DNA from 2 places in the Peribacillus muralis genome. Region 2 is predicted to be linked to the other one. Evidence: a T-box and tRNA genes for the amino acid it is inferred to sense, from the RefSeq annotation. Region 2 holds a T-box; the other holds one or more tRNA genes.
The links. The T-box of region 2 lies ahead of thrS (threonine--tRNA ligase). A T-box ahead of a tRNA ligase gene usually reads a tRNA of that ligase, here a tRNA-Thr.
Positions count from the first base shown of each region.

Region 1: it has a tRNA-Thr gene. The T-box ahead of thrS (threonine--tRNA ligase) is inferred to sense a tRNA for this amino acid. The anticodon was not compared.

Region 1 covers NZ_CP017080.1:4,302,727-4,310,568, reverse strand. The annotation lists rRNA gene ABE28_RS20945 (16S ribosomal RNA) at 1-954, shown strand, start outside; rRNA gene ABE28_RS20940 (23S ribosomal RNA) at 1,126-4,058, shown strand; rRNA gene rrf (5S ribosomal RNA) at 4,176-4,291, shown strand; tRNA gene ABE28_RS20930 (tRNA-Val) at 4,302-4,377, shown strand; tRNA gene ABE28_RS20925 (tRNA-Thr) at 4,388-4,463, shown strand; tRNA gene ABE28_RS20920 (tRNA-Lys) at 4,486-4,561, shown strand; tRNA gene ABE28_RS20915 (tRNA-Leu) at 4,571-4,652, shown strand; tRNA gene ABE28_RS20910 (tRNA-Gly) at 4,661-4,735, shown strand; tRNA gene ABE28_RS20905 (tRNA-Leu) at 4,748-4,836, shown strand; tRNA gene ABE28_RS20900 (tRNA-Arg) at 4,847-4,923, shown strand; tRNA gene ABE28_RS20895 (tRNA-Pro) at 4,933-5,009, shown strand; tRNA gene ABE28_RS20890 (tRNA-Ala) at 5,028-5,103, shown strand; tRNA gene ABE28_RS20885 (tRNA-Met) at 5,132-5,208, shown strand; tRNA gene ABE28_RS20880 (tRNA-Ile) at 5,219-5,295, shown strand; tRNA gene ABE28_RS20875 (tRNA-Ser) at 5,318-5,410, shown strand; tRNA gene ABE28_RS20870 (tRNA-Met) at 5,512-5,585, shown strand; tRNA gene ABE28_RS20865 (tRNA-Asp) at 5,592-5,667, shown strand; tRNA gene ABE28_RS20860 (tRNA-Phe) at 5,691-5,763, shown strand; tRNA gene ABE28_RS20855 (tRNA-His) at 5,797-5,872, shown strand; tRNA gene ABE28_RS20850 (tRNA-Gly) at 5,877-5,950, shown strand; tRNA gene ABE28_RS20845 (tRNA-Ile) at 5,956-6,032, shown strand; tRNA gene ABE28_RS20840 (tRNA-Asn) at 6,045-6,119, shown strand; tRNA gene ABE28_RS20835 (tRNA-Ser) at 6,121-6,211, shown strand; tRNA gene ABE28_RS20830 (tRNA-Glu) at 6,215-6,286, shown strand; gene ABE28_RS20825 (TraR/DksA C4-type zinc finger protein) at 6,331-7,080, opposite strand; gene ABE28_RS20820 (1,4-dihydroxy-2-naphthoate polyprenyltransferase) at 7,226-7,842, opposite strand, start outside.
Region 2 covers NZ_CP017080.1:3,792,836-3,800,677, forward strand. The annotation lists gene ABE28_RS18405 (amino acid permease) at 1-707, opposite strand, end outside; gene ABE28_RS18410 (MFS transporter) at 775-2,001, opposite strand; gene ABE28_RS18415 (LysE family transporter) at 2,246-2,872, shown strand; gene thrS (threonine--tRNA ligase) at 3,115-5,022, opposite strand; T-box leader at 5,082-5,304, opposite strand; T-box leader at 5,336-5,556, opposite strand; gene ABE28_RS18425 (hypothetical protein) at 5,695-5,967, shown strand; gene ABE28_RS18430 (Type 1 glutamine amidotransferase-like domain-containing protein) at 5,984-6,670, shown strand; gene ABE28_RS18435 (DUF7010 family protein) at 6,633-7,211, opposite strand; gene ABE28_RS18440 (peptidase) at 7,459-7,842, opposite strand, start outside.

The DNA.
Region 1 (7,842 bases), 510 kb from region 2:
CTTAAGTCTGATGTGAAAGCCCACGGCTCAACCGTGGAGGGTCATTGGAAACTGGGGGACTTGAGTGCAGAAGAGGAAAGTGGAATTCCAAGTGTAGCGGTGAAATGCGTAGAGATTTGGAGGAACACCAGTGGCGAAGGCGACTTTCTGGTCTGTAACTGACACTGAGGCGCGAAAGCGTGGGGAGCAAACAGGATTAGATACCCTGGTAGTCCACGCCGTAAACGATGAGTGCTAAGTGTTAGAGGGTTTCCGCCCTTTAGTGCTGCAGCTAACGCATTAAGCACTCCGCCTGGGGAGTACGGCCGCAAGGCTGAAACTCAAAGGAATTGACGGGGGCCCGCACAAGCGGTGGAGCATGTGGTTTAATTCGAAGCAACGCGAAGAACCTTACCAGGTCTTGACATCCTCTGACAACCCTAGAGATAGGGCGTTCCCCTTCGGGGGACAGAGTGACAGGTGGTGCATGGTTGTCGTCAGCTCGTGTCGTGAGATGTTGGGTTAAGTCCCGCAACGAGCGCAACCCTTGATCTTAGTTGCCAGCATTCAGTTGGGCACTCTAAGGTGACTGCCGGTGACAAACCGGAGGAAGGTGGGGATGACGTCAAATCATCATGCCCCTTATGACCTGGGCTACACACGTGCTACAATGGATGGTACAAAGGGCTGCGAACCTGCGAAGGTAAGCGAATCCCATAAAGCCATTCTCAGTTCGGATTGCAGGCTGCAACTCGCCTGCATGAAGCCGGAATCGCTAGTAATCGCGGATCAGCATGCCGCGGTGAATACGTTCCCGGGCCTTGTACACACCGCCCGTCACACCACGAGAGTTTGTAACACCCGAAGTCGGTGAGGTAACCTTCATGGAGCCAGCCGCCTAAGGTGGGACAGATGATTGGGGTGAAGTCGTAACAAGGTAGCCGTATCGGAAGGTGCGGCTGGATCACCTCCTTTCTAAGGATAATACGAGTGCGCTTTTGTTTTGTTCAGTTTTGAATGAGTAATTCATTCAATCACGGAAGAAGCATCACGTTGTGATGGGTTCTCTCCACTTTGTTCCTTGAAAACTAGATAATAGATAGAAGGCAATTAATTTTTTCAAAGCATCTGTAAGACTTTTTTAACGGTTAAGTTAGAAAGGGCGCACGGTGGATGCCTTGGCACTAGGAGCCGATGAAGGACGGGACTAACACCGATATGCTTCGGGGAGCTGTAAGTAAGCTTTGATCCGGAGATTTCCGAATGGGGAAACCCACTGTTCGTAATGGAACAGTATCTTTACCTGAATACATAGGGTACTGAAGGCAGACCCGGGGAACTGAAACATCTAAGTACCCGGAGGAAGAGAAAGCAAATGCGATTTCCTGAGTAGCGGCGAGCGAAACGGAATTAGCCCAAACCAAGAGGCTTGCCTCTTGGGGTTGTAGGACACTCAACATGGAGTTACAAAGGAACGGGGTAAATGAAGCGATCTGGAAAGGTCCGTCAAAGAAGGTAAAAACCCTGTAGTTGAAACTTCGTTCCCTCCTGAGTGGATCCTGAGTACGGCGGGACACGAGAAATCCCGTCGGAAGCAGGGAGGACCATCTCCCAAGGCTAAATACTCCCTAGTGACCGATAGTGAACCAGTACCGTGAGGGAAAGGTGAAAAGCACCCCGGAAGGGGAGTGAAATAGATCCTGAAACCGTGTGCCTACAAGTAGTCAGAGCCCGTTAATGGGTAATGGCGTGCCTTTTGTAGAATGAACCGGCGAGTTACGATTTCATGCGAGGTTAAGTTGATGAGACGGAGCCGCAGCGAAAGCGAGTCTGAATAGGGCGAATGAGTATGAGGTCGTAGACCCGAAACCAGGTGATCTACCCATGTCCAGGGTGAAGTTCAGGTAACACTGAATGGAGGCCCGAACCCACGCACGTTGAAAAGTGCGGGGATGAGGTGTGGGTAGCGGAGAAATTCCAATCGAACCTGGAGATAGCTGGTTCTCTCCGAAATAGCTTTAGGGCTAGCCTCAAGATGAGAGTATTGGAGGTAGAGCACTGATTGGACTAGGGGCCCCCAACGGGTTACCGAATTCAGTCAAACTCCGAATGCCAAATACTTATTCTTGGGAGTCAGACTGCGAGTGATAAGATCCGTAGTCGAAAGGGAAACAGCCCAGACCACCAGCTAAGGTCCCAAAGTATACGTTAAGTGGAAAAGGATGTGGAGTTGCTTAGACAACCAGGATGTTGGCTTAGAAGCAGCCACCATTTAAAGAGTGCGTAATAGCTCACTGGTCGAGTGACTCCGCGCCGAAAATGTACCGGGGCTAAACGTATCACCGAAGCTGTGGATTGACACCATTAGGTGTCGATGGTAGGAGAGCGTTCTAAGGGCGTTGAAGTCAGACCGGAAGGACTGGTGGAGCGCTTAGAAGTGAGAATGCCGGTATGAGTAGCGAAAGAAGGGTGAGAATCCCTTCCACCGAATGCCTAAGGTTTCCTGAGGAAGGCTCGTCCGCTCAGGGTTAGTCGGGACCTAAGCCGAGGCCGAAAGGCGTAGGCGATGGACAACAGGTTGATATTCCTGTACCACCTATACATCGTTTGAACGATGGGGGGACGCAGAAGGATAGGGTAAGCGCGCTGTTGGATATGCGCGTCCAAGCAGTTAGGCCGGAAACGAGGCAAATCCCGTTTCCATCAAGGCGGAGCTGTGATGGCGAGGGAAATATAGTACCGAAGTTCCTGATTCCACGCTGCCAAGAAAAGCCTCTAGTGAGATGTAAGGTGCCCGTACCGCAAACCGACACAGGTAGGCGAGGAGAGAATCCTAAGGTGTGCGAGAGAACTCTCGTTAAGGAACTCGGCAAAATGACCCCGTAACTTCGGGAGAAGGGGTGCTTTTTAGGGTGAATAGCCCAGAAAAGCCGCAGTGAATAGGCCCAGGCGACTGTTTAGCAAAAACACAGGTCTCTGCGAAGCCGCAAGGCGAAGTATAGGGGCTGACACCTGCCCGGTGCTGGAAGGTTAAGGGGAGAGGTTAGCGCAAGCGAAGCTTTGAACCGAAGCCCCAGTAAACGGCGGCCGTAACTATAACGGTCCTAAGGTAGCGAAATTCCTTGTCGGGTAAGTTCCGACCCGCACGAAAGGTGTAACGATCTGGGCACTGTCTCAACGAGAGACTCGGTGAAATTATAGTACCTGTGAAGATGCAGGTTACCCGCGACAGGACGGAAAGACCCCGTGGAGCTTTACTGCAGCCTGATATTGAATTTTGGTACAGCTTGTACAGGATAGGTAGGAGCCTGAGAAGCCGGAGCGCTAGCTTCGGTGGAGGCGTTGGTGGGATACTACCCTGGCTGTATTGAAATTCTAACCCGCGCCCCTTATCGGGGTGGGAGACAGTGTCAGGTGGGCAGTTTGACTGGGGCGGTCGCCTCCTAAAGAGTAACGGAGGCGCCCAAAGGTTCCCTCAGAATGGTTGGAAATCATTCGTAGAGTGTAAAGGCACAAGGGAGCTTGACTGCGAGACCTACAAGTCGAGCAGGGACGAAAGTCGGGCTTAGTGATCCGGTGGTTCCGCATGGAAGGGCCATCGCTCAACGGATAAAAGCTACCCCGGGGATAACAGGCTTATCTCCCCCAAGAGTCCACATCGACGGGGAGGTTTGGCACCTCGATGTCGGCTCATCGCATCCTGGGGCTGTAGTCGGTCCCAAGGGTTGGGCTGTTCGCCCATTAAAGCGGTACGCGAGCTGGGTTCAGAACGTCGTGAGACAGTTCGGTCCCTATCCGTCGCGGGCGCAGGAAATTTGAGAGGAGCTGTCCTTAGTACGAGAGGACCGGGATGGACGCACCGCTGGTGTACCAGTTGTCTTGCCAAAGGCATAGCTGGGTAGCTACGTGCGGACGGGATAAGTGCTGAAAGCATCTAAGCATGAAGCCCCCCTCAAGATGAGATTTCCCATGGCGCAAGCTAGTAAGATCCCTGAAAGATGATCAGGTTGATAGGTCAGAGGTGGAAGCGTGGCGACATGTGGAGCTGACTGATACTAATAGATCGAGGACTTAACCAACGCTTTAAAAAATGAAATACCTTCTTATTATCTAGTTTTGAAGGAATGAAAATTTCTTCTTGCGTTTTCTCAAAAAGACGTTATAATAATATATGTCTTGAAAAAATGTAAACAATGTTTGGTGACGATAGCGAAGAGGTCACACCCGTTCCCATTCCGAACACGGCAGTTAAGCTCTTCAGCGCCGATGGTAGTTGGGGGTCTCCCCCTGTGAGAGTAGGACGTCGCCAAGCAGTTACATATGGAGGATTAGCTCAGCTGGGAGAGCATCTGCCTTACAAGCAGAGGGTCGGCGGTTCGATCCCGTCATCCTCCACCATTTTACACCTGCCGGTGTAGCTCAACTGGTAGAGCAACTGACTTGTAATCAGTAGGTTGGGGGTTCAAGTCCTCTTGCCGGCACCATTCATTCTAGCAGTACAAGCACGAGCCATTAGCTCAGTTGGTAGAGCATCTGACTTTTAATCAGAGGGTCGAAGGTTCGAATCCTTCATGGCTCACCATTTTATCATGCGGGTGTGGCGGAATTGGCAGACGCACCAGACTTAGGATCTGGCGCCGCAAGGCGTGGGGGTTCAAGTCCCTTCACCCGCATCTTTCATGCGGAAGTAGTTCAGTGGTAGAATACAACCTTGCCAAGGTTGGGGTCGCGGGTTCGAATCCCGTCTTCCGCTCCACTTTTCTTATGTGCCGGGGTGGCGGAACTGGCAGACGCACAGGACTTAAAATCCTGCGGTAGGTGACTACCGTACCGGTTCGATTCCGGTCCTCGGCACCATCTTATATATGCGCCCGTAGCTCAATTGGATAGAGCATCTGACTACGAATCAGAAGGTTGTAGGTTCGACTCCCGCCGGGCGCACCATTTTTTTTGCGGGAAGTAGCTCAGCTTGGTAGAGCACTTGGTTTGGGACCAAGGGGTCGCAGGTTCGAATCCTGTCTTCCCGACCACGTGATTTTTAAAAGAATGGGGCCTTAGCTCAGCTGGGAGAGCGCCTGCCTTGCACGCAGGAGGTCAGCGGTTCGATCCCGCTAGGCTCCACCATTTTTCAATCAGAAACTTATATTATATTGGCGGTGTAGCTCAGCTGGCTAGAGCGTACGGTTCATACCCGTGAGGTCGGGGGTTCGATCCCCTCCGCCGCTACCAATAAATATAAGGACCTTTAGCTCAGCTGGTTAGAGCAGACGGCTCATAACCGTCCGGTCGTAGGTTCGAGTCCTACAAGGTCCACCATATGCATTTTTTTCAAAGCCATGGAGGTATACCCAAGTTCGGCTGAAGGGATCGGTCTTGAAAACCGACAGGGGAGTCAAATCCCGCGGGGGTTCGAATCCCTCTACCTCCTCCATTTTTTTAATAGCAGCAAGTTGTTTTGAAACAACCTTACATAGAGGAAGCGAAGAAACGATATACACGAAAACTTGATGCTAATCGTTCCATTATTACCGTCGCGGGGTGGAGCAGTCCGGTAGCTCGTCGGGCTCATAACCCGAAGGTCGCAGGTTCAAATCCTGTCCCCGCAATTATTAGGTCCCGTGGTGTAGCGGTTAACATGCCTGCCTGTCACGCAGGAGATCGCGGGTTCGATTCCCGTCGGGACCGCCATTTTTAAAATTTAATACATTTGTGGCTCAGTAGCTCAGTCGGTAGAGCAAAGGACTGAAAATCCTTGTGTCGGCGGTTCGATTCCGTCCTGAGCCACCTTTATTGCAAAATTCCTTGCAATATATTACGGCGGTTGTGGCGAAGTGGTTAACGCACCTGATTGTGGTTCAGGCATTCGTGGGTTCGATTCCCATCAGTCGCCCCATTTCGCGGGTGTAGTTTAGTGGTAAAACCTCAGCCTTCCAAGCTGATGATGAGGGTTCGATTCCCTTCACCCGCTCCAAATATGGGCCTATAGCTCAGCTGGTTAGAGCGCACGCCTGATAAGCGTGAGGTCGATGGTTCGAGTCCATTTAGGCCCACCATATTCATATTGTTCCGCAGTAGCTCAGTGGTAGAGCATTCGGCTGTTAACCGAACGGTCGTAGGTTCGAGTCCTACCTGCGGAGCCATGGGGAAGTACTCAAGAGGCTGAAGAGGCGCCCCTGCTAAGGGTGTAGGTCGCGCGAGCGGCGCGAGGGTTCAAATCCCTCCTTCTCCGCCATTTGGCCCGTTGGTCAAGCGGTTAAGACACCGCCCTTTCACGGCGGTAACACGGGTTCGAATCCCGTACGGGTCATAACAAAAAAGGAAGCATACATCATGTATGCTTCTTTTTTTCGTTCATTTCTTTTCATTGATATAACGATCTCTTTGCTTATAAGGGATATCCCCAATGTTGGAATCGATATGTTCAGCTTCCAATGTATCCTCGTATTCCTTTTGTCTTTTATTCGGTATATCCACTCTATTTTTACCTTCAATATCATTTGCGGCAAAGCCTTCATAGTCTTCTGGAAATCCGTTCGTTTCATCTTCGTTTTGATAAAGGTCATTGTAATTGTCATGGTCGCCTGTGTAATCGGATGGCGTTTCGGATGTCCCGAATTTGGCGACTTCACCAAAGCTATCTTCTTTATCGACTATTTCATTTTGATGACGGTTTTCAAAATCATCCCCCTTGGATGGGATCAATATGTCTTCTTCAACTGGGCGATCTTGAGCATTGGTCCGTTCCGGCGTATGCTCGACACAGTAGAGCGTGCTCGGGATGGCTTCAAGCCTTTCCGTAGGGATTTCCTTCTGGCAGGTTTTACAGTGGCCATACGAGCCGTCCTCAATCGCAGTCAATGCTTCTTCGATTTTCTCCATTTCAGATTGGGCATGTTCATCAAGTGCTTGATTGCGCTCCATCTCGAATAATTCGGTGCCCAGGTCAGCTGGATGATTATCATAGGATGATAATTCCCCTACTGATTCCGTCTGGCTTTTATTCAGTACAGTTCCTTCATCATTTTGTATCCTAGTTTCAAGCTCGCTTTTTTCTTGAAGCAGCTCCTTTTTGAATGTTTGTATTTGCTGTTTGGTTGGCATATCCAATTCACTCCTTCTAAAGTACCTATCTATTTTCCCGCTTGTAAGATGGTTGTATTATCTATTACCCGAATTGGTGCATAGGAAAACAAAATGAAACGGAAGATAGAAAAAAGGACTGAGTCGAAAACTCAGTCCTTTCAGGTTAAATGAAATAGCTTATGAATAAACCGATCGCCATGAGCAGACCGAAGAAGGTGTTGGTTTGGGCAGTGGCTTTCATTGCCGGCACCATCGTGATCGGCTGTGTCTTTCCGACGAAGCCCTTGATTGCTTTCATGGCTTTCGGGATGCTTAGGAAGGCAAGGAGAATCCATGCTGTTACGCTTCCGGTAACGACTAAGCCAATCAGCCATAGGTAGGAAAAGGCAAACATGATGGCCATGAAGGTCAATGCGTTTTTCCTGCCCATCACGACAGGCATCGTTTTCCGTCCATGTTCCTTATCTCCATCATGGTCACGGAGATTATTCGACAAGTTGATCAATCCGACTAATATTCCGCTTGGTATCGCAATTAAAATGGCGGTGGTGGAAACATATCCGGCTTGAATGTAAAAGGCGATCAAAATGATCAAAAAGCCCATGAACAACCCTGAAAATAGTTCCCCGAAAGGAGTATAAGAGATAGGGAGCGGGCCTCCTGTATACAGATAGCCGACAAGCATGCAAACCAGTCCTACCGCAGCAAGCCACCAAGACGATGCGGCACAAATGTAGATTCCAATTAACAAGGCGATGGCATACATGCCAAGTGCCAAGG
Region 2 (7,842 bases):
CCTGCCTTTGGTGCGTCTTCTTTCTTTTTAAGCTGCATCGCCATCAGTCCGATCACTTCAATGCCGCCAAACGCATAAAAAGCATAAATGAGCGATGTCCAAAATCCTTTCAGCCCTTTTGGAAATAATTCATTATACGTATTGGGAAATGACGGCGGCTTTTCTCCATCAAGTCCAAACCAATCTAGAACGGCACATACTGCGATAATGATAAACATCACGATAGCAGCTGTCTTTATGATGGCAAGGAGGTTTTCAATCCTGTCGAAGCCTTTCGTTCCCAGCAATACCACAACGATTGAAACAATAGCGAATCCCGCGGAAAACAACCATAGCGGAACACTCGGGAACCAAAATTGCGATAATAGCGACAGTGCCGTCAACTGACTGCCCATAATCAAAATATTGGAGCACCAATAATTCCAGCCACAGCTAAAGCCAGCCCATCGGCCAAATGCTTTATTGGCATAATAACAAAATGAACCTTCCTGGGGATCTTCTGCCGTCATTTTGGCAAGCAGGTTATAAACGATATACGTACCGAGGGCAGCCAATACAAAGGCAAACACAATGGATGGACCGGTCGTGATGATCCCGATCGTCGACCCAACGAAATATCCTGTGCCGATCGTGCAGCCTACACCGACCATAGACAGCTGCCACCACTTCATATCGCCTTGTTGCCCGCCTGAATCAGAGGCATCCATGCTCTTGTTTCCTTTTGCTGAACTGCAATTGGCTTTTACCATCATACTTCCTCCTTCCATAAAGGGGTTAATGGGCCGCTTCTTTTTTATCCGAACTAATGAACTTCATCACTAGCAATACAATGCAAATACCCATGATTCCAGAGATGATATAGCTCATATTAAGATAGTCCTTCATGACAAGCGACATGACCGGAGGGCCCGCTGCGACTCCGATGAACCTTGAGGACATATAAAAGGAGGTTATCGTCCCCCTCTGTTCCTTTTCAATATTTTGGGTGATGATGGCATCAAGCGTCGGCAATAAGGCGCCAATCGCGATGCCCACCAAGCTCGTGACGAGCAGGAGCAGAAAGACCTTCTCCTTAGTAAATCCAACAAAGACCAAGCTGATCGACAGGACTGCTAAACTGATCATGATGATTTTTTTCATGACCGGCAACTCCCCTTTGATCTTTTTTCCTGCGATATAGGAGGATACACAAAGAAAAAATAGGGGAATCGCAATGACAAAGCCCTTCTTGACTCCATGCAGATGATGTATTTTCTCCAGGTTTTCCGACAAAAAGAAAAGGACCCCGAACAAAACCAGCATGACAAATACACCAATCAGGAAAACGCTATACAGCCATTTTCCTTCCTTCTTGAAGATTTGTTTCGTATCATGCCAAAATTCCTTTAGTTTCTTCGGTTCGTCCTTTTCCTTTGGTACCTTAATAAAGTAAAAAACCAAGACTATAGATATCAAGCTGAAGAAGGAAATCGAGAAAAAGGGTAAAAACCATATAAATGCGGCAAAAAGGGAACCTAATATCGGGCTCAGCACTTTTCCAAATGTATTCGATGTTTCGATGATGCCCAAGCACGAACTCGTTTTTTCATCATCATCCTTGTATAAATCCCCGACTAGAGGCAGTATGATCGGCGAGGCGCCAGAAGCACCGATCCCTTGCAGTACTCTCCCAATGATGATCCAGGTATATGGATCATCAATCTTCCAAGATGCATATCCTGCAACCAATCCGCCAATCAAGGCAAGAACCAAGCTTGGCAAAATGACCATTTTCCTTCCGAACCGATCGGAAAGATAACCTGCGATAGGGATTAAAAAAATTGAAGCTACGGAATAACTTGTAATGACCATGCTTGATTGAAATGAAGATATCCCCACCTTCTCCTCAAAAATGGGCAATACCGGAATAAGCATTGAATTTCCAAGTGTCATAACTAATGGGATTGACGCCATACTGATCAAGCACCATATGCTGACATTATTTTTCTCATGACCTTCCATACCTACACTCCTCATCCATTATAAACACGACTTTCAGCATACAAAGGCAAAAAAAAATTGACGACTCAATCGTCCTTCATTGAATTTTGATGTCTTTAATTAATATGTTGTTGGGCGGAAGGATTTATTCAGCGCATACCCATGATAATGAATGGCTTCTTTTCCAAAACAAAAAGTGGTACAAGTCCTTTTTCGTGAATACATTCAATTAAGCAAATGTTTTTCATGAGGAGGTGATGAAGTATTGGGCGTTTTTTTAAGCTATGTATTGCTGGGGCTATCCCTAGCTGCTCCTATCGGTCCCATTAACGCCGGCCAATTGGACAAAGGAATCAAGAAAGGCTTTTGGCACGCCTGGATTTTCGGCTGTGGTGCCATTTTAGCGGATGCTGTCTATTTAGTCCTTGTCTATTACGGAGTCAGCCGCTTTCTGGATAACTCCTTCATACAAACCTTTTTATGGCTATTTGGCTTTTTTGTCCTGACCTATACAGGTATCGAAAGCCTTTCAAGTGCAGGTAAAATAGAAGTGAATGCACGGAATGCGAAAGAATCCCACTTTTCTTCCTTTGCATCAGGATTCATCATGGCCCTCTCCAACCCTTTATCCATCCTGTTTTGGCTCGGTATTTATGGCTCGATTCTTGCAAACACCACAACCAAATACGACTTTCATCATATAATTCTATACAGCTCAGGCATCCTTCTCGGCCTCTTAGCCTGGGATACCACAATGGCCATCATCTCCAGCAGCTTCAGGCGCTTTTTATCCAAACCCATCCTTATTGGCATATCCGTCATCTCCGGCCTATCTCTTATAGGAATTGGCATATACTTTGCCATACAAGCCGCAAAGGCTCTAATTACATAAACGAAACATCTCCATAACGTTAAAAAAAAGCCTCCAAGCAGAGGCTTTTTTTGCGGGTTTCGCGCTTTTTCTCAAAAGTTTGGGTGCTTTTCCCGCGAGTTTGGTGCTTTTCTCGCCAATTGGGGTGGTTTACTCGCCAATTGGGGGTTTTTCTCGCTAATTGGGTGTTTTACCGTCAATTTGGGCGCTTTTCTCGCCATTTCGATGCTTTTTCTCGCCAATCATCGGTGCAGGCCCGCGAGTTAGTTGCTGCGGGACTTTATTTGTAGAAGCAGTTTATGGATGAATGCCTCTATTGAATTTGATTTATTTGTTTGCTCACCGTATTTCCGGACGTTGACTTCATTTTCCTGCTCTTCTTTATCGCCAAGGACGAGCATATATGGGATTTTTTCCATCTGGGCTGCCCGGATCTTATATCCGAGCTTTTCATTTCGTTCGTCTGTTTTGACCCTTATGCCGAAACTTTTCAGTTGTTTTTGAAGCTTTTGGCAATAAGGAATATGAACAGTCGAGACAGGGATGATTTGGACCTGTACCGGGGCAAGCCATAGCGGGAAAGCTCCGGCATAATGCTCGATCAGGATACCAAAAAAACGATCGATCGAGCCATAAATCGCCCGATGGATGACGACCGGTCGGACTTTATCATTTTGTTCATCAATGTAAGTCAAATCGAATTTTTCCGGCATTTGAAAATCAAGTTGAATCGTTGCGCATTGGTGGCTGCGGTTTAATGCATCCTTAATATGAAAATCAATTTTCGGACCGTAAAATGCTCCATCTCCTTCATTTAATTGATAAGGTAGGCCGATATGGTCGAGCACATTTTTCAAGGCTGCTTCAGAAGCTTCCCAAAGGGAGTCCTCTCCCAATGAATCCTCTGGTCGAGTCGAGAGCTCCACGGAGTATTCGAATCCAAATGTACGATACACTTCGTCAATCAGTTGAAACACCTGCTTGATCTCCCCTTCGATTTGATCCTGCCGGACGAATAGGTGGGCATCATCCTGGCAAAATGTCCGGACCCTCAGCATGCCGTTCAATGCTCCGCTATACTCATGACGATGGACTTGACCGAACTCAGCCATCCTGATCGGTAAATCCCTATAGGAGTAACGATTATTTTTGAAAATGAGCATATGACCTGGACAGTTCATCGGCTTCATCGCGAATTTCGTATCATCCACCTCAGTAAAGTACATATTCTCATGATAGTGATCCCAGTGGCCCGATTGTTCCCATAACCGCTGATTCATCAAGGACGGCGTGCGAACCTCATCGTAATGGCCCTCGCCTTGGAGCTCACGCGAGAATTTTTCCAATTCATTCCTGATAATTTGTCCTTTCGGTAAATAAAATGGCATGCCTGGCGCTTCCTCGGAAAACATGAATAGCTCGAGCTGCTTCCCTAATTTCCGATGATCACGTTTGGCTGCCTCTTCCATGAAATTCACGTGATTTTGTAAATTTTTTTTGCTACTGAAGGCCACGCCATATATCCGTTGAAGCACTTCATTCCGTTTGTCTCCCCTCCAATAGGCACCTGAAACACGAGTCAGCTTGAATGCTTTTATATAGGATGTCGCCGGAAGGTGCGGCCCGCGGCAGAGATCGATAAATTCACCTTGTTGATAAAGCGTTAGTTTTTCACCGTTCGGGATGTTCTTCACTATATCCAGCTTGAATGACTCCCCTCGATTCTGGAAAAGCTTCACTGCTTCTTCATAGGAAACCTCAATCCTTTTTATTTCCAGATTTTCGTTTATGATTTTTTCCATTTCATTTTCAATGGCTTGCAGACTCTCTAAGCTCAAAGGATGAGCCAGCTTAAAATCATAGTAAAAGCCATCCTCGTTGACCGGGCCCATGCCCAATTCAGCTGTGCCTTGAAGTCTCTTCACCGCTTGTGCCATAATATGCGCCGATGTATGCCGCATAACCTGCAGCCCTTCTTCCGAATCAAGTGTTATTATCGAAAGTTCAGCACCTTCATTCAACTGGAAACTTAAATCAACCAGTTGCTTATCAAGCTTTCCTGCTGCTGCCTTTTTCCTTAAGCTTGAGCTGACGGAGGCTGCCACGCTCCCCACTGTCGTTCCCTTCGGATATTCCTTCTGCTTCCCATCCGGGAATCGAATGTTGATCATTTTTTCATCCATCACATGCACACTCCTTTAGAATAATAAAAAAACGCACTCATCCCTAAGCAAGGGACGAGTGCGTTTACTCGTGGTTCCACCCAATTTCCCATAAGCAAGAAAACACTCATGGCTCTGGAGCTTGTAACGCAGCTTAGACGATATCAATTACTCTCGTTCACTGATATAGCTCAAAGGCGGTAAATCCTTTTCCTAAGCCAGGAAGTTTGCAGCTGCCCTTCCCTCTCTTGAGACCGTAAAAATGATTATTGTCCTTTTCATCGCAATATTTTTATAAACAAAAAACGCACCCATCCCTAATATAAGGGACGAGTGCGTTTACCCGTGATTCCACCCAATTTCCCATAAGTACGATCACCTATGGCTCTGGAGCTGTAACGTAGCTTAGTCGATATCGGTTACTATCCTTCACCGATAAAAGCTCAAAGGCGGTAAATCCTTTTCCTAAGCCAGGAAGTTCGCAGCTGCCCTTCCCTCTCTTAAGACCGTAAAAAAGATTGTTGTCCTCATCATGGCTTCTAATTTTATATTGTTATACATATTACATTCAATCCCTGAAAGTTACAACATTTTATTCCAAAAAATATTTATTTTAACAAATAAACAAATCCTATCCTAGTATTCTGCCGATTGGTATAATTGGTAAACAAGGAGGTTCACATGAAAAATTCAAGCAGGTGGTCGATCGTATTTGCGGTGATGGGTGCCGCGGCATTTGGCAGTTCTTTCATCAGTAAAGCAGCCTTCGATTTTTTAATGATCTTCGGATTCGCAGCATCATCACTTGGCATGCTATTAAGCTTCGGCGCCATGTACAAAAATGAAAGAGGAAAAACGAAATTTATGGCTGTCGCCGCGTTTTTTTTAGGCTTCATCCTGGTTTGGAATGAACCATTTCAGGTCATCCGGCTTTTAACTTGGCTGAGAAATTAAAGGGGGCCATACACATATGAATATTTGTTTCATTGGCGGCGGCAATCACGCGAACAGTGAATTGGATGAAGTGTACCAGGAGCTTGCAAATATATTGAAGCGTGATGCCAAAATTTTAATAATCCCGTTTGCAACGGACCATTCCAGGTATGAAGGATGGCTGGCAACCATCAAACAAGCTTTTTCCATCATGGAACATGCACGTGTTAACGTATTGAACGAAAACCTTTCAGAAAAAGAAATGAAACAAGCTATAAACGAACATGATGCTCTTTATTTCATTGGCGGCAGGCCAGAAAGATTGATCACTGTAATGGAGGAAAAAGGACTTACACCGATCTTAAGAAGCTTTAAAGGCTTGATCATTGGTTATAGTGCTGGCTCATTAGCCTTCTGCACTGATTGCATAATGACGAAAGATAAAGACTATCCAGAAACGATTGTGGTCGATGGCTTGGCATTCGTTCCGTTTAGCGTTGAAGTTCATTACGAAGATAAGATCGATGGAGAATTACTTCCCCTTTCAGCCGGACGAGAGGTATATGCAATTCCAAATGGAAGCGCCCTTTTCACGAAGAACGGCGAACTCTATAAAGTGGTTCATGATATTTACTTCTTTCAAAATATGGACAAGGGAAAGGTACATGCTTTGATTCAAAGCACTATCAGCTCTTTGCATGCTTCAGACGAAACCATAGGATAAGTCCAGTGGTCCAAAGGGTTATCGCACAGCCAAAGCCGAGCAGTGATAGTTTTGCCCTAATTTGTTGATCACCAAGCAGGATGGTGCTTGGTGCGACCAGTAAAGTGATAAGTGCCAATAAGCAGAGCATGATTCCCGTTACATAGTATAGTTTGATTCGAAAAAGCGATGCCAGAGGTAAAAAATGTATGCCCACGATAATCGCGATGACGGCCGGTATAAGCTCGGTTTGTTTAATCGCGTTACAGATGGCAATGGCAGCCCCAATCAGCAATCCTTCGGCGATGAAGACGATGTTGAACCAAAAACGGATACGCTGAAAATGGCTTGTAGTTCGTTCGGGCATTTTTTGTGCCTGATGTAGTAATGAAATGCCTCCAATAAGCAATAAGAGTCCAACTAACATGGAGGCGAGTTCCACGTATGGAAACCCCCATTCCTGCAAGCCCATTACACCGATCCCCGCCCAAAGCGTACCGAAGAACGCCATGAAAATGACTCCCATTCCAGTACCGCGATATGCTTCTTTCGTTTGCATCATCCAGATCCTTTCCTCTTCCGTACTATCATACATAATCATAATACTGCGGATATTCACCAATTATTCATGACCGGTTCTCATTTTCGGAGATATAACTGCTGATTTCGTCGATATATTTCGTTTTTCGGAGATATAACTGCCGATTACGTCGATATATTTCGTTTTTCGCAGATAAATTCTTATTTTCGCAAATATAGTTAAAAGCGGATAGCCTGCCACCGAGGCAGGCTATCCGTTTTATTGCCGCTTACTTTCTATTTGCAATCTTTTCCTGATGGGTTTCTTCCTGTCCGACCTCCAGCCCGCACCACTGAACGAGGGTCAGGGCGATGATTTCCGCTGTGGAGAATACGTTGTCCAGCAGGATATATTCATTCGGGTAGTGGGCAACCTCGGTTGCTCCCGGTCCGAAAACGATGGCGGGTGTTTCACCGACATGTGTCAGCAATCCACCGTCCGTTCCCCATGGCGAGGCTTCAATGACGGGGTCTTCTCCGGCCACTTGCCTGTATTGGTGAATGAGCGCATTCATGAGTTCATGCTCTGCATCAATGGCTCCGGGAACCCAGCGTGCCCCGAACCATTCCAAGATGGGCGGATGTTCCTTGAACCAATCGTCTCTTTCTTCCAG